One region of the Paraburkholderia sp. CI2 genome, then DNA from elsewhere that is predicted to be linked to it. Evidence: predicted binding sites of a transcription regulator. Region 1 holds the regulator's gene; the other holds the start of a gene.
The links. The regulator LexA, encoded in region 1, represses DNA repair genes until DNA is damaged. The targets are predictions, from matches to a motif close to ACTGTATNNNNATACAGT.
Positions count from the first base shown of each region.

Region 2: the regulator LexA is predicted to act here: its motif matches at 4,519-4,536, upstream of recA (recombinase RecA).

Region 1 covers NZ_JACHDL010000002.1:194,900-209,622, forward strand. Annotated here, with positions in the region: gene HDG32_RS04655 (substrate binding domain-containing protein) at 1-795, opposite strand, end outside; gene gcl (glyoxylate carboligase) at 967-2,742, shown strand; gene otnI (2-oxo-tetronate isomerase) at 2,872-3,681, shown strand; gene HDG32_RS04670 (2-hydroxy-3-oxopropionate reductase) at 3,754-4,665, shown strand; gene HDG32_RS04675 (asparaginase) at 4,925-5,971, opposite strand; gene HDG32_RS04680 (CysB family HTH-type transcriptional regulator) at 6,133-7,059, opposite strand; gene HDG32_RS04685 (sulfate/molybdate ABC transporter ATP-binding protein) at 7,178-8,236, opposite strand; gene cysW (sulfate ABC transporter permease subunit CysW) at 8,237-9,244, opposite strand; gene cysT (sulfate ABC transporter permease subunit CysT) at 9,241-10,137, opposite strand; gene HDG32_RS04700 (sulfate ABC transporter substrate-binding protein) at 10,296-11,342, opposite strand; gene lexA (transcriptional repressor LexA) at 11,654-12,304, shown strand; gene HDG32_RS04710 (hypothetical protein) at 12,407-12,751, shown strand; gene HDG32_RS04715 (DUF2939 domain-containing protein) at 12,871-13,488, shown strand; gene HDG32_RS04720 (universal stress protein) at 13,607-14,074, opposite strand; gene nodI (nodulation factor ABC transporter ATP-binding protein NodI) at 14,496-14,723, shown strand, end outside.
Region 2 covers NZ_JACHDL010000006.1:95,922-110,644, forward strand. Annotated here, with positions in the region: gene sucD (succinate--CoA ligase subunit alpha) at 1-414, opposite strand, end outside; gene sucC (ADP-forming succinate--CoA ligase subunit beta) at 545-1,714, opposite strand; gene HDG32_RS11005 (DUF2889 domain-containing protein) at 1,770-2,444, opposite strand; gene recX (recombination regulator RecX) at 2,575-3,333, opposite strand; gene recA (recombinase RecA) at 3,341-4,417, opposite strand; gene HDG32_RS11020 (response regulator transcription factor) at 4,672-5,460, shown strand; gene HDG32_RS11025 (sensor histidine kinase) at 5,470-7,029, shown strand; gene HDG32_RS11030 (MFS transporter) at 7,237-8,895, shown strand; tRNA gene HDG32_RS11035 (tRNA-Met) at 8,982-9,058, shown strand; gene HDG32_RS11040 (MFS transporter) at 9,241-10,452, opposite strand; guanidine-I (ykkC/yxkD leader) riboswitch at 10,752-10,851, shown strand; gene HDG32_RS11045 (putative urea ABC transporter substrate-binding protein) at 10,909-11,979, shown strand; gene HDG32_RS11050 (ABC transporter permease) at 12,055-12,867, shown strand; gene HDG32_RS11055 (ABC transporter ATP-binding protein) at 12,864-13,655, shown strand; gene HDG32_RS11060 (urea amidolyase associated protein UAAP1) at 13,669-14,385, shown strand; gene HDG32_RS11065 (urea amidolyase associated protein UAAP2) at 14,401-14,723, shown strand, end outside.

The DNA.
Region 1 (14,723 bases):
ATCGGGCAGCGCATAATCGTCGAGCACGGTTTCGAGCTCGCCGCGCGCGAGCTGCCGCTGGATTTCCCACGTCGAACGCCAGCCGAGTCCGAGCCCCTCCGAAACCCAGCGATGCAGCAGTTCGCCATCGTTGCAGTCGAGCGAGCCGCCCACCCGCACCGTCGCGAGCTTGCCGTTGCGGCGGAAATACCAGCCGCGGTTCTGCCCGCCTTGCAGATTGAACGCGAGACAGTTGTGGGCCGGCAGATCCTCGAGCGTCTTCGGCTTGCCGTGACGGCGAAAATAGTCGGGCGTACCGCACACCACGCGCCGGTTCGACGCGAGCTTCACCGCGACGAAGTTCGGATCGACCGCGCCGCCGATGCGGATCGACAGATCGTAGCCCTCGCGCACCAGATCGACGACCCGGTCGGTCAGATTGAACGACATCTGCAACTCGGGTTTGTCGCGCAGAAATGCAGGCGCGAGCGGCGCGACGTGCTTACGCCCGAACGCGGCGGGCGCCGACACGATCAGATGGCCGTTCACCGCGCGGCGCCCCGCGCTCAGTTCGTTTTCCGCCTGATCCCATTCGCCGAGAAGCCCGCGGCAGCGTTCGAGAAACGCGGCGCCGTCCTCGCTGACGACGAGCCGCCGTGTCGTGCGATACATCAGCTTCACGCCGAGGCGCTTCTCGAGCGCATCGATGCGCCGCCCGAGAATCACCGGCGACACGCCTTCCTCAAGCGCCGCCGCCGCGAGACTGCCCGCATCGGCGACCCGCACGAAGGTTTCGATCTGTTTGAAGCGGTCCATGTTCGTCTCCCACCTGTCTCTTGCCGGGCTGATGCCGGCCGTGCGCCGGGCTTCACGTTATTCCATACTTTTTGTTTCGGAATAAGCGACCCGGACTGATCTTATCAAACCTTTGGCGCAGGCCTACAGTGTCCCTCAACCGACGTAATTCCCGACCTTGAGGAGACATTCATGGCCAAAATGAGAGCCGTCGACGCCGCCGTTCTGGTGCTCGAAAAAGAAGGCATCGATACCGCGTTCGGCGTGCCGGGTGCCGCGATCAACCCGTTCTACTCGGCGATGCGCAAAGCCGGCGGCATCAGCCACGTGCTCGCGCGTCATGTGGAGGGCGCATCGCACATGGCCGAGGGCTACACCCGCGCGCAGCCGGGCAACATCGGCGTGTGCATCGGTACGTCGGGACCCGCCGGCACCGACATGATCACCGGTTTGTACTCCGCGCAGGCCGACTCGATTCCTATTCTGGCTATCACAGGCCAGGCGCCGCGCGCGCGTCTGTACAAGGAAGACTTCCAGGCCGTCGATATCGAATCGATCGCCAAGCCCGTCACCAAGTGGGCCGTGACCGTGCGCGAGCCGGCGCTGGTGCCGCGTGTGTTCCAGCAGGCGTTCCATCTGATGCGCTCGGGCCGCCCGGGCCCGGTGCTGGTCGATCTGCCGATCGACGTGCAGCTCGCCGAAATCGAATTCGACATCGACACGTACGAGCCGCTGCCGGTCTACAAGCCGAAGGCGACCCGCAAGCAGATCGAAGCCGCGCTGACGCTGCTCAACGATGCCGACAAGCCGTTGATCGTGTCGGGCGGCGGCGTGCTGAACGCCGTAGCCGAAGACCTGCTCGTGAAGTTCGCCGAAACGCTCGGCGTGCCGGTGATCCCAACGCTGATGTCATGGGGCGCGATTGCCGACGACCATCCGCTGATGGCCGGCATGGTCGGTCTGCAGACCTCGCATCGCTACGGCAACGCGACGATGCTCGCGTCCGACTTCGTGCTCGGCATCGGCAACCGCTGGGCCAACCGTCACACCGGCAGCGTCGATGTCTATACGAAGGGGCGCAAGTTCGTGCACGTCGATATCGAACCGACGCAGATCGGCCGCGTGTTCGGCCCGGATCTCGGCATCGTGTCGGACGCGAAGGCCGCGCTCGAACTGTTCGTCGAAGTGGCCAGCGAATGGAAGGCCGCGGGCAAGCTGAAGGATCGCGCCGCGTGGGTTGCCGATTGCCAGCAACGCAAGCGCACGATGCTGCGCAAGACGCACTTCGACAACGTGCCGATGAAGCCGCAGCGCGTCTACGAAGAGATGAACCAGGTGTTCGGCCGCGACACGTGCTACGTGAGCACGATCGGCCTGTCGCAGATCGCCGCCGCGCAATTCCTGCACGTGTACAAGGCGCGCAACTGGATCAACTGCGGCCAGGCCGGCCCGCTCGGCTGGACGATTCCGGCGGCGCTCGGCGTGCGCGCGGCCGATCCGCAACGGCCGATCGTCGCGCTGTCGGGCGACTACGACTTCCAGTTCATGATCGAGGAGCTTGCGGCCGGCGCGCAATTCAAGCTGCCGTACGTGCATGTCGTCGTGAACAACTCGTACCTCGGGCTGATTCGCCAGGCGCAGCGCGCGTTCGAAATGGACTACTGCGTGCAGCTCGGCTTCGAGAACATCAACTCGCCGGAGATGAACGGCTATGGCGTCGATCACGTCGCGGTGGCCGTTGGTCTCGGCTGCAAGGCGATTCGCGTGTTCAAGCCGGAAGAGCTGAAGCCGGCGCTGCAAAAAGCGCAGTCGATGCTGGCCGAGTTCAACGTGCCGGTGATCGTCGAAGTGATTCTCGAACGCGTGACCAACATCTCGATGGGCACCGAGATCGACGCCATCAACGAGTTCGAGGAACTCGCGGAAAAGCGCGAGGACGCGCCGACGGCGATCAGCCTGCTCGATTGAGCGTTGCGTCTTCGCGGTATTCGCAGCATTCAGCGCGCTCGATGCGCGAGGTCCGGGCTCATGCTCCGCGCCCTCGCCTCATCGAGACCAGCGCGCCACTCCCTGACCGACCTGAGAGACAAAAGCACCATGCCTAAATTCGCAGCGAACCTGACGATGCTGTTCAACGAAGTGCCGTTCCTCGACCGTTTCGCGGCAGCGGCCAACGCCGGCTTTCATGCCGTCGAATTCCTGTTTCCCTATCCGTATTCGATCGCCGAATTGAGCGCACGTCTGCAACAGAATCGCCTCAAGCTGGTGCTGCACAACCTGCCGGCCGGCAACTGGGAAGCCGGCGAACGCGGCATCGCGTGCCTGCCCGATCGGGTCGCCGAGTTTCAGGAAGGCGTGGGCCGCGCGATCGAATACGCAAGCGCGTTGAAGGTGCCGCAACTGAACTGCCTCGTCGGCATTGCGGGCGCGAACGTCGACGCCGACACCGCCCGCGCAACGATCGTCGACAACCTGCGCTTTGCCGCGCGCGAGCTCAAGAAGGCCGGCATCCGGCTGCTCGTCGAGCCATGCAACTCGTACGACATTCCGGGCTTCGCGCTGAACCGTTCGCGCGATGGACTCGACGTGATTCGCGAGGTCGGCTCGGACAATCTGTTCCTGCAATACGACATCTATCACATGCAGCGGATGGAAGGCGAACTCGCGGCGACGATCGAAAAGAACCTCGCGCAGATCGCGCATATCCAGCTCGCGGACAACCCTGGGCGGCACGAACCGGGCACCGGCGAGATCAACTATCCGTATCTGTTCGCGCTGCTCGACTCGCTCGGCTTCGACGGTTACGTCGGTTGCGAATACAAGCCGCGCACGACGACCGATGCCGGCCTCGGCTGGGTGCAAAGCGTGGCAGGTCAGGCGCGCGGCGCGGCGCATGCGGCGGCTTGAGGCGCCTTGGGGTTCCTGACGGAACCCTGAAGCCTCAACGCACGCCCCCTATAACCCTGGAGATTCACACACATGGCAAAGATCGGCTTCATCGGACTCGGCATCATGGGCGCGCACATGGCGCGCAACCTCATCAAGGGCGGTCACGCGCTGTTCGTGAACGGCGCGTATCCGGTACCGGACGACATCGCGAAGAGCACGAGCGTGGTGGCCAGTTCGACCGCGGTCGCGCAGGCCGCCGACATCGTCATCATCATGGTGCCGGACACGCCGGACGTCGCCAACGTGCTGTTCGCCGACGACGGCGTCGCCGCCGGCCTCGCCAAAGGCAAGCTCGTCATCGACATGAGCTCGATCTCGCCGCTCGACACCCAGGCGTTCGCGAAGAAGATCAACGCGCTCGGCGTCGACTATCTCGATGCGCCGGTGTCGGGCGGCGAAATCGGCGCGCGGGATGCGTCGCTGACGATCATGGTCGGCGGTCCCGAGAAAGCCTTTGCGCTGGCCAAGCCGTTGTTCGAACTGATGGGCAAGAACATCTCGCTGATCGGCGACAACGGCGCGGGTCAGACCTGCAAGGTCGCGAACCAGATCATCGTCGCGCTGAACATCGAAGCGGTCGCGGAAGCGCTGCTGTTCGCGTCGCGCTCGGGCGCCGACCCAGAGCGGGTGCGGCACGCGCTGATGGGCGGCTTCGCGTCGTCGCGGATTCTCGAAGTGCATGGCGAGCGCATGACGAAGCGCACGTTCAATCCGGGCTTTCGCATCGAGCTGCATCAGAAGGACCTGAATCTCGCGCTCGATGGCGCGCGTAAGCTCGGCATCGCGCTGCCGCATACCGCGAGCGCGCAGCAACTGTTCAGCGTCTGCGCCGCGAACGGCGGCAAGGCGTGGGATCACTCGGCGATGGTGCGCGCGCTCGAAATCATGGCGAATCATGAGGTCGCGCAGGCGCCGGATAGCGAGGAAGCGAAGGCGGCTTGAGGTCTTCGTGCTTCCTCTTCAGTTCAGCTCGCCGTTGATTCCGCCGGTTGCCGCTTCGGCATCGGCGAGCTCACGGTGAACACAGGTGGGGCGCCCGTTCGTTGCACGGCAGCTTGGGTTGCCGACGCGGCGCAACGGGCAAATCGCGCCGCTCTGGGCTGAGAGCGGCAAGTGGGGTCCGCAGCGGCACCCGTCGGTGACGGGGAAGCCTTGGTCGGTCAGACGTCGTCGTCGGGTGTCCGGCTGTCGGATTCGCCAATCAATACGTATCGAACACCTTCTGCAACGCCGCCGGCGCAGTGTGACCCGCGGCCAGCGCCAGCATCAGCAGCACCCTCGCCTTGTACGGATTCAGCGAACCCGCGCTGACGAAACCGAGCGCATCGTCGGCCGCCGCGCCGTTGCGCATCACATGCCCCGAACCCACGCGCGACGACCGCACCACCGCCACGCCGCGCAACGCGGCATCCGCCAGTGCCTGCTGCAACGACTGGTGGATCGAGCCATTGCCCGTTCCCGCCACGACGATGCCGCGCACATCCGCGGCGACCAGCGCATCGATGGCGATCCGCGACACGCCCGCATAGCTCGTGACGATCTCCACCTGCGGCCACGCCGCATCGATTGCGAATTCGCTCGCGACCGTATGCGCGCGCACCACGCCGCGCTGGAACTCGACGCGGCCATCCTGCACCCAGCCGAGCGCGCCAATCTCAGGCGACTGGAAAGCATCGACCGCATAGGTGCTCGTTTTCACAATGTCGCGCGCGCTGTGAATCCGGTTGTTAAACGCGACCAGCACGCCCTGCCCGCATGCCGCCGCGTGCGCGGCGACCGTCACCGCGTTTAGCAGGTTCAGCGGACCGTCGGCGGACAGCGCCGACGCTGGGCGCATCGCCGCGGTCAGCACGACCGGCTTGTCCGACTTGACGGTCAGATGCAGCAGATAGGCGGTTTCTTCGAGCGTATCGGTGCCGTGCGTGACCACCAGGCCGTCGACGTCGTCCGTCGCGAGCAGCGCGTTGATGCGTTGCGCGAGTGTGGTCCACAGCGGCAGCGACATGTCCTTGCTGTCGACGCTGGCGATCTGCTCGGGCGCGATTCGCGCGACCGTAGACAACGCCGGCACCGCCGCGAGCAGTTGATCGACGCCGACGACGCCCGCCTGATAGCCAGACGTATTGGCCGCATCCGGGGCCGCGCCGGCGATCGTGCCGCCGGTCGCGAGCACCGCGATGCGCGGCAGCGTCGACGCGGTGCTATGGCCGGGGGGAATCGGGAGAAAGGGAGAAGTCGAGGTATTCATGGCGGCGATTGTAAGCGATGCGCTTCGCGTCGCCATGCGTGGAAGACCGGACGCGGGTTCGGCTTGCGCGAGCGTGCGCAACGCGCGAGCGGGCTCAAATCTCATGCGGTGCCCAATTGCACTCATCACCACAAGTATTGACGACGGGTGCAAGTCCCACCCTAAGCCGCCTCGCGCAACTGCGCCGCGATGTCTGCCTCGCTCAACTGCGGCGCGAACATCTCGATCAACCGATAGGCGTACGCGCGCAGGAACGCGCCCTTGCGCAAGCCGACACGCGTCGTGCTCGCCTCGAACAGATGCTGCGTGTCGAGCGCGACGAGTTCGCTGTCGCGCTTCGGGTCGTAGGCCATTGCCGCGACCACGCCGATGCCCATGCCGAGTTCGACGTAGGTCTTGATCACGTCGGCGTCGATCGCGGTCAGCACGACGTCGGGCAACGCACCCACTTTCGCGAACGCCTGATCGATATGCGAGCGGCCGGTGAAGTCCTGGTCGTAGGTGACGATCGGAAATTCGGCGATCTCGTCGAGCGTCAGATTCGCTCGGCCGACGAGCGGATGATCCTTCGGCACCACCACGACGTGATGCCACGAATAGCACGGGAACGTGACGATGTCGGGAAAACGGTCGAGCGCCTCGGTCGAGATGCCGATATCCGCCTCGCCGTTGATGATCATCTGCGCGATCTGCTGCGGGCTGCCCTGGCGCAGCGCCAGATGCACTTTCGGGAACACCGACGTGAACTGCCGGATCACCTTCGGCAATGCGTAGCGTGCCTGCGTGTGGGTGGTCGCGACGACGAGGTGGCCGCTGTCCTGATCCGCGTACTGACGCGCGACGCGGCGCAGATTCTCCGCATCGAGCAGCATCCGCTCGATCAACTGATGCACGGCCTTGCCCGGCTCGGTGAGCCCGGTCAGACGCTTGCCGCGGCGGATGAAGATGTCGACCCCGAGTTCGTCCTCGAGATCCTTGATCTGCTTCGATACGCCCGACTGCGACGTGTAGAGCACGTTCGCCACTTCGGTCAGGTTCATGTTCTGCCGCACGGCTTCGCGCACGAAGCGCAATTGCTGGAAATTCATCGTTGTGTCTCCGGTTCTGCCAGAGTTGAGTTATCGGAGCCGCAAATGCCAGGCGATCCACGCGGTACGGCTGATACGTTCTCTCCTGTCCACAGGGCCGCACAGCGGCGCCGCCATCTCACTGCGCCGGAAACACCCGCAGCGCGCGCGGCACCGCGCTCACGCCGTCGCCGACCGCGAGTTGCAGATCACGCCACGTTTCGCGATCGAGTTCGGCTTCGAGCAGATTGCCCTCGCGACCGGCGAGCTCGACGCGCACCGAACCGCCGAGCGTCACCACGCGCCGCACGTCGACGACAATGCCCTCGCGATGCCCCGCCGCCTGCGGATACAACTGCAGATCGTGCGGCCGCACATAGGCGAACGCCGGGCCCCTAAAATCCGCCGCGATCGCGACCGGCAGCGCCGCGCCATCGACGACGAAGCCTTGCGCATCGACGCTGCCGTGCAGACGGTTCGCCGCGCCGAGAAACTCGTAGACGAACGGCGTCTGCGGATGGTCGTACACCTCCTGTGGGCTGCCGACCTGCTCGACATGCCCGCGATTGAGCACGACGATGCGGTCCGCCACTTCGAGCGCTTCTTCCTGATCGTGCGTGACGAAGATCGTCGAAATATGCAGATCGTCGTGCAGGCGACGCAACCAGCTGCGCAGTTCCTTGCGCACCTTCGCGTCGAGCGCGCCGAACGGCTCGTCGAGCAACAGCACCTTCGGCTCCACGGCCAACGCACGTGCGAGCGCGATGCGCTGGCGCTGGCCGCCGGACAGCTCCGACGGATAGCGCTGCGCGAGCCAGTCGAGCTGCACGAGCTTCAGCAACTCATGCACCTTCTCACGAATCACCTTCTCCGACGGACGTTCCTTGCGCGGCTTCACGCGCAGCCCGAACGCAACGTTTTCGAACACCGTCATATGCCGGAACAGCGCGTAGTGCTGGAACACGAAACCGACCTCGCGCTCACGCGCGCCGACCGCCGCGACATCCTGGCCTTGCAGCTCGACCCGGCCGCCGTCCGCGTATTCGAGGCCGGCGATCACACGCAGCAACGTCGTCTTGCCGCAACCCGACGGCCCGAGCAGCGCGACGAGTTCGCCCGGTGGAAAGTCGAGCGACACGTTGTCGAGCGCGACGAAATCGCCGAAGCGCTTTTGCAGGTTACGAACGGTGATACCCATTTACAGCTCTCCTTGCTTGAGCGGATGTCGCTGCGACGCAGGCGTGGCGTTGACGAAAAACGAATGAGAAGCGGACTGCGCGCTATTGGGCTGCGAAGCGCCGGAAGGCGACACGGGCCCCGCATACGCAGGCACTTCGCGCGCCGCCGACAGTTCCGCCGACATATGACGCTCGGCCAACAGCTTGAGCCCCAGCGTAACCAGCGCCAGCAGCGCGAGCAGCGAGGCCACGGCGAACGCGGCCGAGAAGTTGTACTCGTTGTAGAGGATTTCGACGTGCAGCGGCATCGTGTCGGTCTGCCCGCGAATATGGCCCGACACGACCGACACCGCGCCGAACTCGCCCATTGCGCGCGCATTGCACAGAATCACGCCGTACAGCAGACCCCACTTGACGTTCGGCAGCGTGACGCGACGGAACGTCTGCCAGCCCGATGCGCCGAGCACGTGCGCGGCTTCTTCCTCGTCGTTGCCCTGCGCCTGCATCAGCGGAATCAGCTCGCGCGCGACGAACGGGAACGTGACGAAGATCGTCGCGAGCACGATGCCCGGCACCGCGAAGATGATCTGCACGTCGTGATCTTCGAGCCACGGGCCGAACCAGCCCTGCGCGCCGAACATCAGCACGTAGATCAGACCGGAGATCACCGGCGACACCGAAAACGGCAGATCGATCAACGTGGTCAGCAGCGCCTTGCCGCGGAATTCGAACTTCGCGATACACCACGACGCCGCGAGGCCGAACACGAGGTTCAGCGGCACCGCGATCGCCGCGGTGAGCAGCGTCAGTTTGATCGCCGACAGCGCATCCGGATCGGCGAGCGCTTCGAAGTAAAAACGCAGCCCCTTGTTCAGCGCCTGGTAGAACACCGCGGCGAGCGGCACGGCCAGAAACAGCGCGAGAAACAGCAGTGCGAGGCCGATCAGCAGCCAGCGCACGACCGCCGGCTCGCTGACCGGATCGGGGCGACGCGCCACGCTCGCCGGGTGGGTCGGAACGCGGCTCATTGCACACCTCCACCGATAGCGGCGACGCTCGTGGCCACTGGCGCCGATCCCGTATTGCCGCGGCTCGTGCGCCGCTGCAGATACCACTGCAGCGTGTTGATCGACAGCAGCATCAGGAACGACACGACCAGCATCACGACCGCGAGCGCCGTCGCGCCCGCATAGTCGTATTGCTCGAGCTTCGTGATGATCAGGAGCGACGTGATCTCCGACTTCATCGGCACATTGCCGGCGATGAAGATCACCGAGCCGTATTCGCCGAGCGCGCGCGCAAAGGCGAGCGCGAAGCCGGTCAGCAGCGCCGGGAACACGGCCGGCAGCACGACGCGGCGAAACGTGAGCCAGCGCGACGCGCCGAGACACGCGGCCGCCTCCTCCTGCTCGCGCTCGAACTCCTCGAGCACCGGTTGCACCGTGCGCACGACGAACGGCAGGCCGATGAACGTCAGCGCGACCAGCGCGCCCGCCGGCGTGAACGCGATCTTGATGCCGAGCGGCGCGAGGAACTGGCCGATCCAGCCGTTGCCCGCATACACGGCCGCGAGCGAAATGCCCGCCACCGAGGTGGGCAACGCGAACGGCAGATCGACGACCGCATCGACGACACGCTTGAACGGAAACGTGTAGCGCACCAGCACCCACGCGACGAGAAAGCCGAACACTGCGTTGATCAGTGCGCCGCCTAGCGCCGAGAAAAACGTCAGCCGATACGACGCGAGCACACGCGGCGACGTGACCGCGCGCACGAACTGATCCCAGTCGAGCGTCGCGGTTTTCAGAAAGGTCGCCGCCAATGGAATCAGCACCACGAGGCTCAGATAAGCCACCGTGATGCCGAGTGTCAGGCCAAAACCGGGCAATGCGCTCGGCTTGCGGAAGGTCAACATGGTCATGCTGGATACTCGTTCATGGTTGATGCTCGCGCGGTTGTTCGTTTTGCCGTGTTCCGCACTGCGGCGGTCCTGCCGCACCGCTGGCCACCGGACCCCGTTAGCCGAAAGCGCGCCCATTGGGCGCGCCCTTTTTCCCCTGGCGGTGATTCAGGCGGTGGTTACTGCGGCTGATAAATCGAATCGAACACGCCGCCGTCCGCGAAATGGGTCTTCTGCGCGTTGGTCCAACCGCCGAACGAATCGTCGATCGTGTACAGCTTCAGCTTCGGAAACTTCGCGGTCAGATCGGCGGGCACCTTGGTGGAACGCGGACGATAGAAATTGCGCGCGGCGATCTCCTGACCTTGCTCGCTATACAGGAAGTTCAGATATGCCTCGGCCAGCTTGCGCGTGCCGTGTTTGTCGACGACCTTGTCGACCACCGCGACCGGCGGCTCGGCCAGAATGCTCACCGACGGCACCACGATCTCGAACCTGTCCGGACCAAACTCCTTCAGCGACAGGAACGCCTCGTTTTCCCACGCGATCAGCACGTCGCCGATACCGCGCTGCACGAAGCTCGTGGTCGCGCCGCGCGCGCCCGAATCGAGCACGCCGGCGTTCCTGTACAGCTTGCCGACGAACTCCCTGGCCTTCTGGTCGTTGCCGCCCGGTTGATGCTCGGCGTACGCCCACGCGGCCAGATAATTCCAGCGCGCGCCGCCCGAGGTCTTCGGATTCGGCGTCACGATCGACACGCCCGGTTTCACCAGATCGTCCCAATCCTTGATGTGCTTCGGGTTGCCCTTGCGCACCAGAAACACGATCGTCGACGTGTACGGCGATGCGTTGTCCGGCAGACGCTTTTGCCAGTTCCTGTCGACGAGCCCCTTGTTCGCGATCGCGTCGATGTCATAGGCGAGCGCAAGCGTCACGACGTCGGCCTGCAGTCCGTCGAGCACCGAGCGAGCCTGCGCGCCCGAGCCGCCGTGCGACTGCCTGAAGGTGACGGCTTCGCCGGTCCTGGCCTTCCATTCCTTGCCGAATGCCTGATTGATGTCCTGATACAGCTCGCGCGTCGGATCGTAGGACACGTTCAACAGCGTGGTGTCGGCGTGCGCGACGCCGCTTGCGCCCAACATGCCGAGCGCCCCCGCCGCGCCGACGGCGAGCGCCGCGATCAGTTTTCTGGTTCGAGCCGCAAGCCCCATATGCCGATGGTTCATTTCGATTTTTCTCCGCGTGATGGTCCGCTGATGAGCGTCTGGTGTTGTTCTGCGTCGCGGTCACGTGCCCATGAGCGCCAACCGGAGGCCAGTCTATCGAAGCGCTTTCATTATTAAAAATAATGTTTCTTCATTTTTTAATGCTCAAAAGTGGTAACGACAGATGCGCCGGCGGTTGGGACGCCGACAACGCCGTCATGTCGCCGACAAACGACGCCCCAGCGCGACCCTTGCGCCGAACTTAAAGTAAAGCTTGAAATGCGCCGAATACTGTATAAAAATACAGTCACCTGTTCATACATACAGTGGCCATGACAAAACTCACCGCACGACAGCAGCAGGTTTTCGATCTGATCCGCCGCGCGATCGAACGCACCGGCTTTCCGCCCACTCGCGCGGAAATTGCCGCCGAACTCGGGTTCAGCTCGGCCAATTCCGCGGAAGAGCATCTGCGCGCGCTGGCGCGCAAGGGCGTGATCGAACTCGCGGCCGGCGCGTCGCGCGGCATCCGCCTGCTGTCCGGGCAGGAGGACGCGCCGTACCAGTTCACCCTGCCGCATGCGGGCCTGATGCAGTTGTCGTTGCCGCTGATCGGCCGGGTCGCGGCGGGTAGCCCGATCCTCGCGCAGGAACATATCTCGCAGCACTACGCGTGTGACCCGGCGCTGTTCTCGAGCAAGCCCGACTACCTGCTGAAGGTGCGCGGCCTGTCGATGCGCGACGCGGGCATTCTCGACGGCGACCTGCTCGCGGTGCAAAAGCGCACCGAAGCGAAGGACGGCCAGATCATCATTGCGCGGCTTGGCGACGACGTGACGGTCAAACGTCTGAAGCGCCGGCCGAACGGCATCGAACTGATCGCCGAAAACCCCGATTACGACAACATCTTCGTGGAATCCGGCAGCGCCGATTTCGCGCTCGAAGGGATCGCGGTCGGGCTGATCCGCCCCAGCGAGTTCTGATCTTTCGCTGTCGCCGGAACGCTTGCGCCGGTTTGTCCAACCCAAGCCGCATTTACGCCCGCATCTACGCCCGCATCTACGCCGAATTACCTGGAGAGACTCATGGAACGCCTTGCCCGCCTGTTGCCCTTTCGCCAGTTCGGCCGTCTGCGCCATCTGCGCAAGCTCACGCCCTGCGCGCTAATCGAGGCGCCCGCTGCGCGCACGCCGTCGCTGTTCGACGCGACTGCCGAAGCTTCCGGTCTGCCGTCGTCGTTGCCGGCGTTCGCGCGCGTGTCGCTGAATTCGGCGCTGAACATCGCCGAGCCCGCGCGTCGCGCGCCGGTGCGGGTCTATCATGGACCGTCGCGACTGATCATGGTCGGCACGGTCGACGCTGTATGCCGTATGATCGATCGTTGCATAGCCGACGAAGCCAACGTGCACGGCGCGGTGTTCGAAGCCTGAGCGAATCCTGAGTACGCATGCAACAAGCACTTCGGATGTTCAGAGATTCGCGTGGGATGGGATCGTTTCGACCTCGCCGTGGTCGACGTTAGATCATCACTGACGTGGAGTCCCATTCGATGACAATTCGGAAACGCACACAGGGCAGCGCCACCCGGCCGCTGCTGATCACGCTGATCGTGGTGATCGTGATTGCCGCGCTGGGCTTTATTTATGCGTCACCGTATCTCGCGGTGAACAATCTCAAACGCGCCGCCGATGCGCGTGACGTGCAAACCGTCAATCAGTATGTGGACTTTCCCGCGCTACGCGATAGCCTGAAGCAACAGGTGGGCGCCATGCTGACACGCCGGCTCGAGGCGGATGCCGGCAACAAGATGGCCACGATCGGCGCGGTGATCGGCGTGACGCTGATCGGCCCGCTCGTCGATGCCTATGCGACACCCGACGGCGTCGCAGCGCTGCTGAACGGCATGCCGCCGCGTGGCACGCCGGGCGAGCAACCGTCCGCGCCGCCAGCCGCGGGCGGCGAAGCGCCGGCCGCACCAGCCGCGGGCGACACCACCACGCAGGCAAGCGCCCCGCCGCCCGGGCGTCAAAGCACGGCCGGCTATCGCAGTCTCAACGAGTTTGTCATTACGTACCGGCGTGGCGAAGGTAACGCGAATTATTCGGCAATCTTTCGTCGCGAAGGTCTGGTCACGTGGAAGCTCGCGGCGATCAATCTGAACGAGTGAGATTGAAGCCTGGCCGGATGGGATGCGTGGCTGGCCATCGGGGCCGGCCACGCGACAGGGTCTATTCACCTCTGGGCTAGATGACGGGGCGCGCGGCTTCGCGTCCCTCACTAGCCCATTACGCCGCAGCCGCCTGCTGCTGCTCCTGCGCGGACGAGCACGCCACCAGAATGCTGCACGACACGCGGTCGAGCAGCGGCGTGTTGCCCGCCCCCATCCACCACCGCGACAAACCGGTCCGGCAGCGATGACCCACCACCACGAGGTCGACCTGCAACTCGTTGGCAAGATTGGCGATCTCGTCGATCGGATGACCGAATGCGAAATGCCCTTGCGCGCTCACGCCTCGCTCGGTCAGCCAGTTCACGCCCTCCTGCAGAATCTCGCGGGCCGTTTTTTCGAAGCTGCCGCAGGCGACGTCCGTCAACAGGCCCGCGCTCTGCGCGATGCTCGAACGCATGTCGACGACCGACAGCAGATGCGTTTCCGCCTTCAGTTCCAACGCCAGATCGGCACCGCAACGCAGGGCTTTGCGGCCTTCGCGCGAGCCGTCGTAGCACAACAGGATTTTCTGGTAGCTCGCCATCTGTTTTCTCCATTCGCGCGGAAAGCGCGGTCTGAATCAATCATGGTGCGCCGCAATTCGGCTTGCAAGGGATGGAAAACGCTAAGTGCATACTCGGTGCATGCCGATCCAGTCTGCACAAGCGTTGGGCGACCCGACGCAGCGTTTGCACACAGATGCCGCAATGCAAAATTTCGTTTGCGAACGCTGCGTCGACACACTGCGGGCCGGTTGACGTGCCAGTCGTGCCACCGCCAATCAGCGGCGCCAATCGACACCGACGAGCGCATCGCACCCCACGCACGACGCGTTCCCGGACACCCGCTCGCATCAGCGATCCGATACCTGGAGTAAGCGGCTTCGCGTGCGCAATGCGTGCATCGCAGGTATGTTGTGTGTCTTGCGCGTACGTTGTATCTTCTTCCGGAGCCTTGCTCGAGCCATGCCCACCGCCCCCATCGAATTCCATCAGGTCAGGAAAAGCTACGGCGAAAAAACGGTCGTCGACGGATTGTCGTTTCATGTGAACACCGGCGAATGCTTCGGGCTGCTCGGCCCCAACGGCGCCGGTAAGACCACGACATTGCGCATGCTGCTCGGCATTGCGGCGCCCGACGCCGGCGCGATCCGGCTGTGCGACGAGCCGATCCCGGGCCGCGCGCGCCTCGCG
Region 2 (14,723 bases), on a different contig from region 1:
CAGTTCGTCCGGCGTGATCGTGCCCGGGCAGTTCGGTCCGAGCAGCAGCGTCTTGCGGTTTTCGCGACGCATACGGTCCTTGATCTCGATCATGTCGCGGACGGGAATGCCTTCCGTGATACAGATTGCGAGATCCAGGTCGGCTTCGACTGCTTCCCAGATTGCGGCGGCAGCGCCTGCCGGCGGAACGTAAATCACCGACACGGTCGCGCCCGTCTCAGCCTTGGCTTCAGCGACGCTCGCGTAGATGGGGATGCCTTCGAAATCTTCGCCGGCGCGCTTCGGGTTCACGCCCGCGACGTACGCTTCGCGGCCGTTTGCGTATTCACGGCAAGCACGCGTGTGGAACTGACCGGTCTTGCCGGTGATGCCCTGCGTGATGACCTTGGTGTCTTTGTTGATCAGAATCGACATGTATTGACCTCTGTTCGTTTGGCGTCGCGCGGTAGCGCCACTCGGCGCGATGCTTCACGCCTGTGTCGCTCGCGCGCCGCCACTCGTAAACCTGGCAAATGAGCTGGTAAATGCGCCGTGGACAGCTGGCTTAGGCCTTGCCCGAAGCAGCCGCGACGACCTTCTGAGCCGCCTCTTCCATGCTGTCCGCCGAGATGATCGGCAGGCCGGATTCGGCGAGCATCTTCTTGCCCAGGTCTTCGTTCGTGCCCTTCATGCGGACCACGAGCGGCACCTTCAGCGACACGGCCTTCGACGCCGCGATCACGCCTTCCGCGATCACGTCGCAGCGCATGATGCCACCGAAGATGTTGACCAGAATCGCGGTCAGGTTCGGGTTCTTCAGCATGATCTTGAAGGCTTCGGTGACCTTCTCGGTCGTAGCTCCTCCGCCGACGTCGAGGAAGTTCGCCGGTTCGCCGCCGAACAGCTTGATGGTGTCCATCGTTGCCATTGCGAGGCCGGCGCCGTTCACCAGACAGCCGATGTTGCCGTCGAGCGAGATGTACGCGAGGTCGAACTTCGACGCTTCGATTTCAGCCGGATCTTCTTCGTCCAGATCGCGGTACGCGACGATTTCCGGGTGACGGAACAGCGCGTTCGAGTCGAAGTTGAACTTCGCGTCGAGTGCGATGACCTTGCCGTCGCCGGTCAGGATCAGCGGGTTGATTTCGGCGAGCGATGCGTCGGTTTCCCAGAATGCCTTGTACAGGCCTTGCAGGATCGCGCGAGCTTGCGGGATCGAAGCGTCGGGCACGCCGATCTTCTTCGCGAGGTCGTCTGCTTCCGAGTCCTTCAGGCCAGTCGACGGATCGACGGCAACCTTGTGGATCAGCTCAGGCGTCTTTTCCGCGACTTCTTCGACGTCCATGCCGCCTTCGCTCGACGCCATCACGACGATCTTCTGCGAAACGCGATCGATCACGAGACCGACATACAGTTCCTTCTTGATGTCGGCGCCTTCTTCGATCAGCAGGCGGTTCACCTTCTGGCCTTCCGGACCGGTCTGGTGCGTGACGAGCTGCATGCCGAGGATCTGGTTCGAGTACTCGCGAACCTGTTCCAGCGACTTGGCGACCTTGACGCCGCCGCCCTTGCCACGGCCACCCGCATGGATCTGAGCCTTCACGACCCACACCGGGCCGCCCAGCTCTTCCGCGGCCTTGACCGCATCATCCACCGAGAAGACCGGCTTGCCGCGCGGTACCGCGACGCCGAATTTCCGCAGGATTTCCTTACCCTGGTACTCGTGAATCTTCATGCGTGATTCCCTTCAGTGTGAGAGTTGGATAGAACTTCGATTCCGTTGCCGCCGTTCAGGCCGACGCGTCGCCGCTTCGTTCGCGGGCCGCCGCGCCGTCCGACGAGGCCGCGCGTTCCGCCGGACGCGGTGCATGACCATACCAGCGCGGATAAAACTGTTTCACCGCCTCGCCGTCGAAACGCAGCGCGTGGCAGCGTCCCAGCTGGAATGGCGGTTTGTCGTTGGAATGCCCGCCTGTGCCGTTAGACGATTCGTCTCCCGAACCCGCGTTCGCACCCGGCGTGCCGTCATCGGTGTTCCATACGTCGCCGGCGAACGCCTGGATCGCGGCGGTCGGCAGGATCGCGCACAGCTCGGTGAGATGCGTGCAACCGGCCGTGCCGGCCAGCAAACGGGCAGCATCGCGACGGAAGTTGTGGAACAGATTGAGCCCGATGAGGGCACGGTAGGCGGGATTGCTGGCCTGGCACAACCCTGGATAGGGCACCCAGTCGGACGACGCCTCGGCGTTGACGACATTGAGCTTGCGATCGATGGTGATGCGAAGCCAGAGTTCATGGATCGGCTGACCATTGGGCCGGACACCCGACGCAAGCGCCACATCGCGTGGCTTTTCGTCGGTCAGGCACGCTTCCACATCCCACAGACCATCGGCTCGCTCGTAAGCTTCCGCTCTGATTGCGCGACGATGGCGCAACTGACGGGACACTGGCGGGGAGAGCGACATGCGGGAAGGAAAGGCCGGATTGGAAAACGTCTGGATTTTAGCATAACGGGTATTTGGGACAGCCCCGATTGCGCACGGCCTGGCGCCAGGTTACGGCGCGGTAATTGCCCTACCCGTCGAGACTGGCGTGTTAGTCGCCGTCCCCGATGTCGTCGATACCCTTCAGGATCTTGCCGATCGTCGCGCCGGAGAAGCCGCGCGACGCGAGAAAGCGCGCCTGCTTCGCGCGCTCGGCCTGCGTTTGCGGCAACTGGCCGAACTTCTTGCGCCAGACCGCCTGGGCGCGCGCGAGTTCGGTTTCGCGCAATTGCGCGCTCGCCTCTTCGACGAGCGCCGGGTTGAGCGCGTGTTGCTTCAATTCGCCGAGAATGCGGCTCGTGCCGAGCCGCGATGCGCGCCGATGGATCAGGCTTTCCGCGAAGCGCGAGTCGGATAGCCAGTTTTCGGCCTGCAGCGCGTCGAGCACCGTGTCGAGCGAATCGGTTTCCTCGACGTAAGGCTTCAGCTTGCGGGCGAGGTCGGCGCGGCTATATTCGCGGCGCGACAGATAGCCGAGCGCGCGCGCTTTCAGCGAACGGGCGGGGCGTTGGGATTTTCTGCTGTCGTCTTTGTCGGACTGGCCCGGCTTCTCTTCGCCGGGTTGGCGACGCGAGCGGGTGTAGGTGACCTCGGAGGGGATTGGGGAATCGAGTCCGGAGGAATCCCGGCTGGACGACGCTGCAGCGGGCGCAGACCGCGTACGCTGCGGGTCGCGGCCCGCAGCGCGGTCATGTGCGTCGAACGGTTCGAACGGATCGCCGGATTCAGGCGATCCGTCCGCCGCGTCGCGCGGGCCGTCCGGATAGCGTCCGGAGTCGAAACCGGACAGCGGCCGGCCTTTGCGTATCACTTGATGCTTACTCTTCTTCGCCCGCGACTTCAGCGTCCGCGCCGGTCACGGCGTTCGCCATCGCGGTAACGCCCAGCGATTCGCGGATACGGTTTTCGATTTCGCGAGCGATATCCGGATTTTCGCGCAGGAATTCACGCGCGTTGTCCTTGCCCTGACCGATCCGCTCGCCGCTGTAGCTGTACCATGCGCCGGCCTTGTCGACGATCTTCGCCTGCACGCCGAGGTCGATGATTTCGCCCTGACGCGAGATGCCCTCGCCGTACAGGATGTCGAAAATCGCTTCACGGAACGGCGGCGCCACCTTGTTCTTGACGACCTTCACGCGGGTTTCGTTGCCGATCACTTCGTCGTTCTTCTTGATCGAGCCGATGCGGCGAATGTCGAGACGCACCGACGCGTAGAACTTCAGCGCATTACCGCCCGTGGTGGTTTCCGGGTTGCCGAACATCACGCCGATCTTCATGCGGATCTGGTTGATGAAGATCACGAGGCAGTTCGTGCGCTTGATCGTGCCGGTCAGCTTGCGCAGCGCCTGCGACATCAGACGCGCCTGCAGACCCGGCAGCGAGTCGCCCATTTCGCCTTCGATTTCCGCCTTCGGCACCAGCGCCGCGACCGAGTCGATCACGATCATGTCGATCGAGCCCGAGCGCACCAGCGCGTCGGCGATTTCGAGCGCCTGTTCGCCGGTGTCCGGCTGCGAGACCAGCAGGTCGGCGACGTTCACGCCGAGCTTGCCCGCGTATTGAATGTCCAGCGCGTGTTCCGCGTCGATGAACGCCGCGGTGCCGCCGAGCTTCTGCATTTCGGCGACGACCTGCAGCGTCAGCGTGGTTTTACCGGACGATTCCGGACCGTAGATTTCGACCACGCGGCCGCGCGGCAAACCGCCGACGCCCAGTGCGATGTCGAGGCCGAGCGATCCGGTGGAGACCACCTGGATGTCTTCGACTGCCTCACCTGCGCCGAGCCGCATGACCGACCCTTTGCCGAACTGCTTTTCGATCTGCGCGAGCGCGGCGGCGAGAGCCTTGCTCTTTTCAGCAGTCAGTCCAGCCGAGCCTTTCTTGCTTTCTTCCATGAATCGTCCTTTGCTATGATGAACGGCGTCTGAGGCAGATGTGCACCCGTGGTTCCACTCGAATTGAGCGGAGTCTCCAGGACATCACACGAAACGCAGACACTGTATAAAAAAACAGTAGTTTTGGCAAGCGCGATTGTGATGCGAACGCGCATCTTTTACTGTCGCATCGCCCCAACTACCCACAATAATGTTCGGAGACCGCTGCGCGCCGGGGCAACCCCACGGTGCCGGCAAAGCCAGGCTGGCGCATCATGCGAATTCTGATTGCCGAAGACGACAGCATACTCGCGGATGGTCTGGTTCGATCACTCCGCCAATCGGCCTATGCGGTCGATCACGTGAAAAGCGGCGTCGAAGCCGATACCGCGTTGTCAATGCAGACGTTCGACCTATTGATCCTCGATCTGGGCCTGCCGCGCATGTCCGGGCTCGAGGTGCTGCGCCGCCTGCGCGCGCGCAATTCGAACCTGCCCGTGCTGATCCTGACCGCCGCCGATAGCGTCGACGAACGCGTCAAAGGCCTCGACCTCGGCGCCGACGATTACATGGCCAAGCCCTTCGCGCTGAACGAACTCGAAGCGCGCGTGCGCGCGCTGACACGTCGCGGCGCGGGCGGCGGCCCGACCGTCGTGCGGCATGGCTCGCTGTCGTTCGATCAGGTGGGCCGCATCGCCTACGTCAACGACCAGGCGATCGATCTGTCGGCGCGCGAACTCGGGCTGCTCGAAGTGCTGCTGCAACGGATCGGCCGGCTGGTCTCGAAAGAGCAGCTCGTCGACCATCTATGCGAATGGGGCGAGGAAGTCAGCAACAACGCGATCGAAGTCTACGTGCACCGGCTGCGCAAGAAGATCGAACCGAGCGGCGTGCGCATCATCACCGTGCGCGGGCTCGGCTACTGTCTCGAAAAAGCGGCGCCGCCGGCGAATGCGAGCGCGCCCGCCACCCCGGCCGGCTCCGCGCCGCAGACGGCACAAGCGGCACAATCGTCCACCGCGCCGTCGTCCACCGCGATGCCGGCGAGCCACCACTACAAATAGAGGCCAGCGATGTCCGCACGCGCTGATCGCGCCACGGCGCACGCGGCGGACCTCGACGAGGCGCGCGACGCGCGCTACGCCAATCCGTTCGCCGCGCCCGACGAAACCGAAGCCGCCGCCGAAGCGCGTCCGCGCTCGCTGTTCGGCGAAATTCTCGACTGGATGCTCGCGCCGCTGCTGCTGCTTTGGCCGATGAGCCTCGCGGTCACCTATCTGGTCGCGAAGTCGATCGCGAACGGGCCGTTCGACCGCGCGCTCGAAACCGACGCCTACGTGCTCGCGCGCCAGATCCATCCGGTCAATGGCGTCGCGGAGCTGTCGCTGCCCGAGTCGACGCGCGATTTCCTGCGCGCCGACAACGTCGACAGCGTGTTCTTTCAGGTGCTCGGCACGCGCGGCGAGCTCGTGGCCGGCGAGCGTGACATGCCACTGCCGCACGAGGAGGACCGCCCGCCACCGGGCCTCGTCGAATTCCGCGACGACGTGCTGCGCGGCAACGACATCCGCGTCGCCTACACGACCGTCGAGTTTCCGCAGACGCCGGGCGCTCAGGCCGTGCTCGTGCAGGTCGCCGAAACGCTCGACAAGCGCAGCCAGCTCGCCAACGACATCATCAAGGGCGTGATCCTGCCGCAGTTCGTGATCCTGCCGCTCGCGATCCTGCTCGTGTGGTTCGGGCTGTCGCGCGGGCTCGAGCCGCTGCATGCGCTGCAGGCGCATATCCGCGCGCGCCGGCCGGACGATCTGTCGCCGCTCGAAGCGCGCCGCGCGCCGCCGGAAATCGAGCCGCTCGTCACGTCGTTCAACGATCTGCTCACGCGCCTCGAACAGAACATGGAGCTACAGAAGCGCTTCATCGCCGACGCCGCGCATCAGATGAAAACGCCGCTGGCCGGCCTGCGCACCCAGGCCGAGCTCGCGCTGCGCCAGAACGCGTCGGCCGAGGTTCGTCGCTCGCTCGAACAGATCGCGACGAGCTCCGAGCAGGCCGCGCGGCTCGTCACGCAATTGCTCGCGCTGGCGCGCGCGGAAAACCGTCGGTCGGGACAGATCTTCACGCCGCTCGAACTGGGCGAACTCGCGCGCAGCGCGGTGCGCGAATGGGTGCAGGCCGCGCTCGCGAAGCAGATGGACATCGGCTACGAAGCGCCCGACGAGCCCGTCGAAGTCGCCGGCAATCCGGTGATGCTGCGTGAAATGCTGTCGAACCTGATCGACAACGCGATCCGCTATACGCCGGCGGGCGGCCGCATCACCGTGCGCGTGCGGCACGACGCCCCCGCGCGGCTCGTGCACCTGGAAGTCGAGGACACCGGGCTCGGCATTCCGGCCAGCGAGCGCTCGCGTGTGGTCGAGCGCTTTTACCGGATTCTGGGCCGCGAGGGCGACGGCAGCGGCCTCGGCCTCGCGATCGTGCGCGAGATTGCGGCAATGCACGGCGGCGAGCTCGCCATCGACGACAACGTCTACCAGGAGTCGCCGCGGCTCGCCGGCACACTGGTGCGCGTCAGCTTGCACGTGCTCGAACGGGGCGGGACTTACCCTAACGCGCCTCTATCGTCAGCTTGACGGTCAGCGTTTTTTGAGATATTTCAACGTGGGTTGCGCGAACATACCAGCACATTAACGGAAATTGAACGCCTATTCGTCGACTTACCGGACTACCCCAGGTTCAGGCGCCGAGTCAGAACGCCGTAAGTTTCCACTCCAATAATCGGTTGCACGGGAACGGCTGTGCCGGCGATCCGTGGATATATCAATATTGGAGACGACAATATGGCTACCGTTGGCGGGCAAATCTCGCACGTGCCGATGACGCGCGATGAGAAGCGGGTGATCTTCGCATCGTCGCTGGGTACGGTTTTCGAGTGGTACGACTTTTATCTGGCCGGCTCGCTTGCGGCCTTCATCAGCAAGAGCTTCTTCTCCGGCGTCAATCCGACCGCGGCGTTCATCTTCACGCTGCTCAGCTTCGCGGCGGGCTTCGCGGTGCGGCCGTTCGGCGCGATCGTATTCGGGCGGCTCGGCGACATGGTCGGGCGCAAGTACACGTTCCTGATCACGATCGTCATCATGGGCCTGTCGACGTTCCTCGTCGGCTTCCTGCCGGGCTACGCGGCGATCGGCATCGCTTCGCCGGTGCTCTTCATCGCGATGCGCCTGCTGCAGGGTCTCGCGCTCGGCGGCGAGTATGGCGGCGCCGCGACCTACGTGGCCGAACACGCGCCGGCGAACCGCCGCGGCTTCTACACCGCATGGATCCAGACCACCGCCACGCTCGGTCTGTTTCTGTCGCTGCTCGTGATTCTCGGCGTTCGCACGCTCATGGGCGAAGACGCGTTCGGCGCCTGGGGCTGGCGCATTCCGTTCCTCGTGTCGATCCTGCTGCTCGCGGTGTCGGTGTGGATTCGCCTGCAACTGCATGAGTCGCCGGTGTTCGCGCGCATCAAGGCCGAGGGCAAGACCTCGAAGGCGCCGCTTTCCGAAGCGTTCGGCCAATGGAAGAACCTGAAGGTCGTGATTATCGCGCTGCTCGGCCTGACGGCCGGCCAGGCTGTCGTCTGGTACACGGGCCAGTTCTACACGCTGTTCTTCCTCACGCAGACGCTGAGGGTCGACGGTTCGAGCGCCAACATCATGATCGCGCTCGCGCTGCTGATCGGCACGCCGTTCTTCCTGTTCTTCGGCTCGCTGTCGGATCGCATCGGCCGCAAGCCGATCATCATGGCCGGCCTGCTGATCGCCGCCCTCACCTACTTCCCGCTGTTCAAGGCGCTCACACACTACACGAACCCGGCGCTCGAAGCGGCAACCGCGAAGTCGCCGATCGTCGTGATCGCCGATCCGGCCGAGTGCTCGTTCCAGTTCAACCCGGTGGGCACGGCGAAGTTCACGAGCTCATGCGACATCGCGAAGGGCGCGCTGTCGCGAGCCGGCCTGAACTACGACAACGTCGCGGCGCCTGCCGGCACGATCGCGCAGATCCGCGTGGGCGATACGGTCGTCAACACGTTCGACGGCCGCGCCGGCGACGCGAAGGAGCAAGCCAAGACGTTCGAGAAGACGCTCGCCGCGACGCTGAAGGCCGCCGGCTACCCGCCGAAGGCTGATCCGGCTCAGATCAACTGGCCGATGAGCATCGTGATCCTGACGATCCTCGTGATCTACGTGACGATGGTCTACGGGCCGATCGCGGCGATGCTGGTCGAGATGTTCCCGACGCGCATCCGTTATACGTCGATGTCGCTGCCGTATCACGTCGGCAATGGCTGGTTCGGCGGCTTCCTGCCGGCCACCGCGTTCGCGATCGTCGCGGCGAAGGGCAACATCTACTCGGGGCTCTGGTATCCGATCATCATCGCGGTGGTCACCTTCGTGATCGGCATGCTGTTCGTGCGCGAAACCAAGGACTCGGATATCTACGCGAAGGATTGAGTGGACCGACAGCCGGAGCTATCTGAAAAAGTTGTGAGCCGGGGGTTGACAGCCTTCGGTGGCCCCAGCATAATCTCGCTTCTTTCGGCGAATTAGCTCAGTCGGTTAGAGCGACGGAATCATAATCCGCAGGTCCGGGGTTCGAGTCCCTGATTCGCCACCAGCTTCAAGAAAAAGCCGCTGTCCCACAAGGACAGCGGCTTTTTTGTTTTGAAACGCTGCCACGAAGCCTGACGACCGATGGGCATCCGAGTTCAGGCGGACGCAGCAACACACCACTCGACGTTGGGGAAATAGCGGCAACAATGCGCGCATTTTCCAGACGGATACCCCGGCTATGCCACGTTAGCTCAGGTCGTGAAGAGATTGAGCCGGTGTCGGGTGAAAGAGCAGCAGCACCACGGTCATCAGACCGAAGGCTGCGCCCGCATAAAAGGTCGTGGCTGCGCCCAGACGTTCCCACAACTGGCCTGCGACAACGCTCGAAACCAGCGTCACGATGCCGCTCAGCAGATTGAAGAAACCGAACGCAGTCCCGCGCAGATGCGCAGGTGCCGTGTGCGCGACCATCGTGGCGAGCAGGCCTTGCGTCATCCCCATGTGCAGCCCCCACAGCGCTACGCCTACGACGACTATGCTCCAGTGGGTGCCGTGTGCAAGCACGAGGTCGGCGCCAATCAACACGATCAGACCACCTATCAGCAGCCGCGTATGCCGCATCGTGTCCGCGAGCTTCCCGAACGGATAAGCGGACAGCGCGTAGACGATATTCATTGCCACCATGACGAGCGGAACGAGCGCAATCGGTACGCCGCTGCCCATCGCACGAAGCACCAGAAAAGCCTCGCTGAATCGCGCCAACGCAAAAACGGCGCCTATCCCTACGACCCACCAGTAGTCCAAACCAAGCTCCCTGAGACTCTGCCACCGCACAGGATTGCTTCTTTTGGCGCGAGGCTCGTGCTCAGGCTCCGTGATACCAAACGTCAACAGCGCAACCGCGAGCACACCAGGAATGACGGCAAGCCAGAAGGCAAGCCGAAAATTATCTGCCCATATCAGCATGATGAGAACGGCCAGCAGCGGTCCGAGGAACGCACCGACCGTATCGAGCGACTGGCGCAGGCCGAAGGCCGCGCCACGCAGGTGCTGCGGCGTGACATCCGCGATGAGTGCATCGCGAGGCGCACCGCGAACGCCCTTGCCGACACGGTCAATGACGCGCGCCGTCACCACGACTCCAACCGACGACGCAATGGCAAAAAGCGGCTTGCTCATTGCGCCGAGCGAATACCCTGCTACGGCGAGCCACTTTCGGTTGCCGAGGTAGTCACTCAGCGTTCCCGAAAACACCTTGACCATCTGGGCCGTGGCCTCCGCGATGCCCTCGATGAGCCCAATCGTGCCGGCGCCGGCGCCAAGGCTTGCCAGCAGAAACATCGGCAGCAGGCTGTGGATGATTTCGGATGAGATGTCCATGAAAAGACTCACACATCCTAGAACCCACACGCTGCGTGGAATCTGCCGGACGACATTGACTTGCGGTTCGTTTCGCATTCGATAGGGATGGCATCAAATAACACGTTCGAACGGCGCAGACGCATGCGAGCAGCAAGGCAGCCCGCTACGACCGTTGCATCTTGTCTGGCTTCGCTGAGTCGGATACCCGTCCTCTCACGCCCGAATCGAGTGCGCCCCCTGACACACATCAGTGCACACCTTCCCCGCCCCAGGGCAAAAACTTGCCCTTCGCCGCACAAAGCTAACGACCAACCCTCGGCATGGCCCCTGGCACACTTCCCGCTTTAAAGAGCGTGCAAGGAGCCGGCGCAACCTCCGGTTCGACAAACAATCTGGAAATGGACGGCTAGGGTTCCGGCCTGCTTCACGCAGGTGCTGGTCCGAGAGCTGTCGACCTCAGGCGAGGTTACACGGCGGGACAAAAGCCCGGGAGAGAACGCGATGTTTGCGCTGCTCCCTGCCGTCGCTAACCGTCCCCTCCGAGGTCAACCCATGTTCAAGCTCGTTCGCTGTCTTGGCATTGCCGCCGTCTCCCTCGCCACCTTCGCCTCGAGCCCCACGTTCGCCGCGGGCCGCAACGACTTCAAGGTCTGCTGGACCATCTACGCCGGCTGGATGCCGTGGGGTGAGGCGAAAACCCAGGGCATCGTGTCCAAATGGGCCAGGAAATACGGCATCAATGTCGACGTCGTGCAGCTGAACGACTACGTCGAGTCCATCAATCAGTACACGGCCGGCAAGTTCGACGGCTGCGCGATGACCAACATGGACGCGCTCACGATTCCCGCCTCCGGCGGCGTGGATTCGACGGCCCTGATCGTCAGCGACTATTCGAACGGCAATGACGGCGTGCTGATGAAGGGCAAGGGCAAGCAGATCGCCGACCTGAAGGGCCAACAGGTCAACCTCGTGCAGTTTTCCGTCTCCCACTACCTGCTCGCACGCGCGCTCGAAAGCGCTCACATGAGCGAGCGCGACCTCAAGGTCGTGAACACCTCGGATGCCGACATCTCGGGCGCATTCGCGACCCCCACGGTTCACAACGCGGTCACCTGGAATCCGATGCTCGCCGATCTGAAGTCGCAGCCGAACGTCAGCGAAGTCTTCGACTCCAGCAAGATCCCCGGCGAAATCATGGACATGATGGTCGTCAACACGAAGACGTTGCAGCAGAACCCCGCCCTCGGCAAAGCGCTGACCGGTGCATGGTTCGAAATGGTCGCGCTGATGCACACGGACTCCGCGGCCAGCACGTCCGCGCTGACCGCGATGGCGAAGGCTTCGGGCACCGATCTCGCCAACTTCAAGGGCCAACTGGCGACGACCGCCCTCTTCTATTCGCCGCAAGCCGCGCTCGACTTCGTCACCAGCGCCGACATGCCGAAGATCATGACGCGTGTCGCGAAGTTCTCTTTCGATCACGGCCTGCTCGGACAGGACGCGAAGAGCGCGGACGCGGTCGGCATGGCGTTCGACAAGGGCGTCGTCGTCGGCAACAAGAACAACGTCAAGCTGCGTTTCGATCCGACCTACGTCGCGATGGCGGTCGCGGGCAAGCTCTGACACGGACCGTCCAGGCACTCGCCGGGGGCTCGCTATCGCGGGCTCGCACCCCAGCTTTCCAACCAGGCGCTCACCATGCGACTCATCAATCGACATCCGAGCCGGATCGGCGGCTTGATGCTGCTCCTGCTGCCGTTCGTCGTGCTGTTCGCGGTCTACTTCGCCGGGTCCTCGATGCGACTCTCGCTCAATCCCGATGACAAGCTGCTGCCGAGCGCGGCGCAAATGAGCGACGCGGTGAAGTCGGCCGCCTTCACCGAAAACAAGCGCACCGGCGAGTATCTGTTGTGGACCGACACGCTGTCGAGCTTGCGGCGGCTCGGCATCGGCCTTGTCGTCAGTGCCGTGATCGCACTGGTGGCCGCGATCGCGACCGGTTCGTTTCCGCTCGTCAGCGCGACGCTGTCGCCGTTCATCACCGTGATCTCAATGGTGCCGCCGCTGGCGGTGCTGCCGGTCCTGTTCATCGTGTTCGGGCTCGACGAGTTGTCGAAGGTCGTGCTGATCGTCGTCGGCATCACGCCGGTGATCATTCGCGATCTGCATGCTCGCGCCCGCGAGATTCCGGTCGAGCTGTGGGTCAAGGCGCAGACGCTCGGCGCCACCAGCTGGACGCTGATTCTGCGTCTGGTGCTGCCGCAACTGCTGCCGCGTCTGCTGGCGGCGACGCGTCTTTCTCTCGGCGCGGCGTGGCTTTTTCTGATCGCCGCCGAAGCGATCGCGTCGACCGATGGCCTCGGCTACCGCATCTTTCTCGTGCGCCGCTATCTGTCGATGGATCTGATCCTGCCGTACGTCGCGTGGATCACGCTGCTCGCATGGCTCACCGACGAGCTGCTGCGCCGGATCACGCAATGGTGCTTCCCGTGGTACGGAGGCGCGCGATGATCGAAGTCCGCAACGTCTGGAAAGAATACGGCGACCAGGTCGTGCTCGAGCGTTTGAATCTGACCGTCAAGGAAGGCGAGTTCTGTTCGATGGTCGGCGCGTCCGGCTGCGGCAAGTCGACGTTTCTGCGCCTGCTGCTGGGTCAGGAGCGCGCGACGCGCGGCGAGATCCTGCTGGACGGCAAGCCGCTGCCCGGCGAACCGGACAGGCATCGCGGCGTCGTGTTTCAACGCTACTCGGTGTTCGACCATCTGAGCGTGTTGCGCAACGTGATGCTGGGGCTGGAGCTTCCACAGGCGAAGTTCACCGGCCGGCTATTCGGTGCCCGTCGGCGCGTGGCGCAAGACGAGGCAGCGGCCATGCTCGAGCGCGTCGGTCTGGGCGCGGCCTTGAACAAGTTTCCGCAGCAACTGTCGGGCGGCATGCAGCAACGCCTCGCGATCGCGCAGGCGCTGATGATGAAGCCTCGCGTGCTGCTGCTCGACGAACCGTTCGGCGCGCTCGACCCCGGCATCCGCAAGGACATGCATGAGCTGCTCTCCGACCTGTGGCGCGAAGCGAAGCTCACGATCTTCATGGTCACGCATGACCTGAAAGAAGGCTTCACGTTGGGAAGCCGCGTGCTGGTTTTCGACAAGGTGCGCGTCGACCCGCAGGCGCCGGGCTCCTATGGCGCGCGCATCACCTACAACATTGCGCTCGACCGTAGCCGCGATTCCATGTCCGCCGTGCATATCGCCGAGGCTGCCGTGCGAGGCGCATCGCATATCGAACTGGTCTCCGACTGAAGGGAACTCAGGTATGAACTCAGATACGACCTTACTGCTTGAAGAAACCGTCCCGGGCGGCGGCCATACGTCGCTGATCGTCAAGCGTGGTCGATCGCTGCGCATTACCGACCTGCGCGGCGGTGCGAACGTCAGCGTGATGATGGTCAACGCGACGGAAAAGAGCGAACGGCTCAATCTACCGGATTCGTTGAAGTGCCAGCACACGGCCAGGCTCACGGTCGGGCACTGCCTGTACTCCGACATGGGCCGCGTGCTTGCCGCGATCGTCGCGGATACCTGTGGCTGGCACGACAGCATCGGCGGAGCTTCGAACGCCGACGAGGTCCGCGAACGATACGGCGCGGGCCGCTACCAGGAGCTGCGCAACGCGTTCTATCGCAACGGCACGGACAACCTGCTCGTCGAAATGGGCAAGTGGGGGCTCGGCATCACTGACCTGCTGATGACGCTCAATCTGTTCAGCCGTGTCGATGTCAGCGACGACGGCGTTCTCAGTTTCGTGCCAGGAAACTCAAAAGCCGGCAACTACATCGAGCTCTACGCACCGATGAACACGCTCGTCGTGCTCACCGCGATCCAGCACCCGCTCGACCCGAACCCCGAGTACGCGCCGAGGCCCGTCAGGCTCGAGTTGAGCGACGCGCGGCCCGAGGTCGCCGAAGTTTGCCGCACCGCATGCGAAGAGAACGCACGCGGTTTCATCAACACAGAACGCTTCTTTCTTTGAGCGAAGGCCACGCTTATGACCAGCACGCTTATCGTCAGCGACAAACGTCCGGAAACCGCGGTCTATCGCGAGACACTCGCCGCCGGCGAGCCGTGGCTTCACGAGGTGAAGGCCGGGCAAACGCTGCGCATCGTCGATCTCGAAGGCAACCAGGCGGTCGACACGCTGTTCTACAGCCTCGCCGATCCGCGCGAGCGCTTCGACCCGCAACGCACGTTGCGCCGGCAAAAAAGCCTCTACCTGACGACGGGCTCGGTGCTGTACTCGAACCTCGGCAATCCGATGCTGACGATCGTCGCCGACACGTGCGGCCGCCACGATACGCTCGGCGGCGCCTG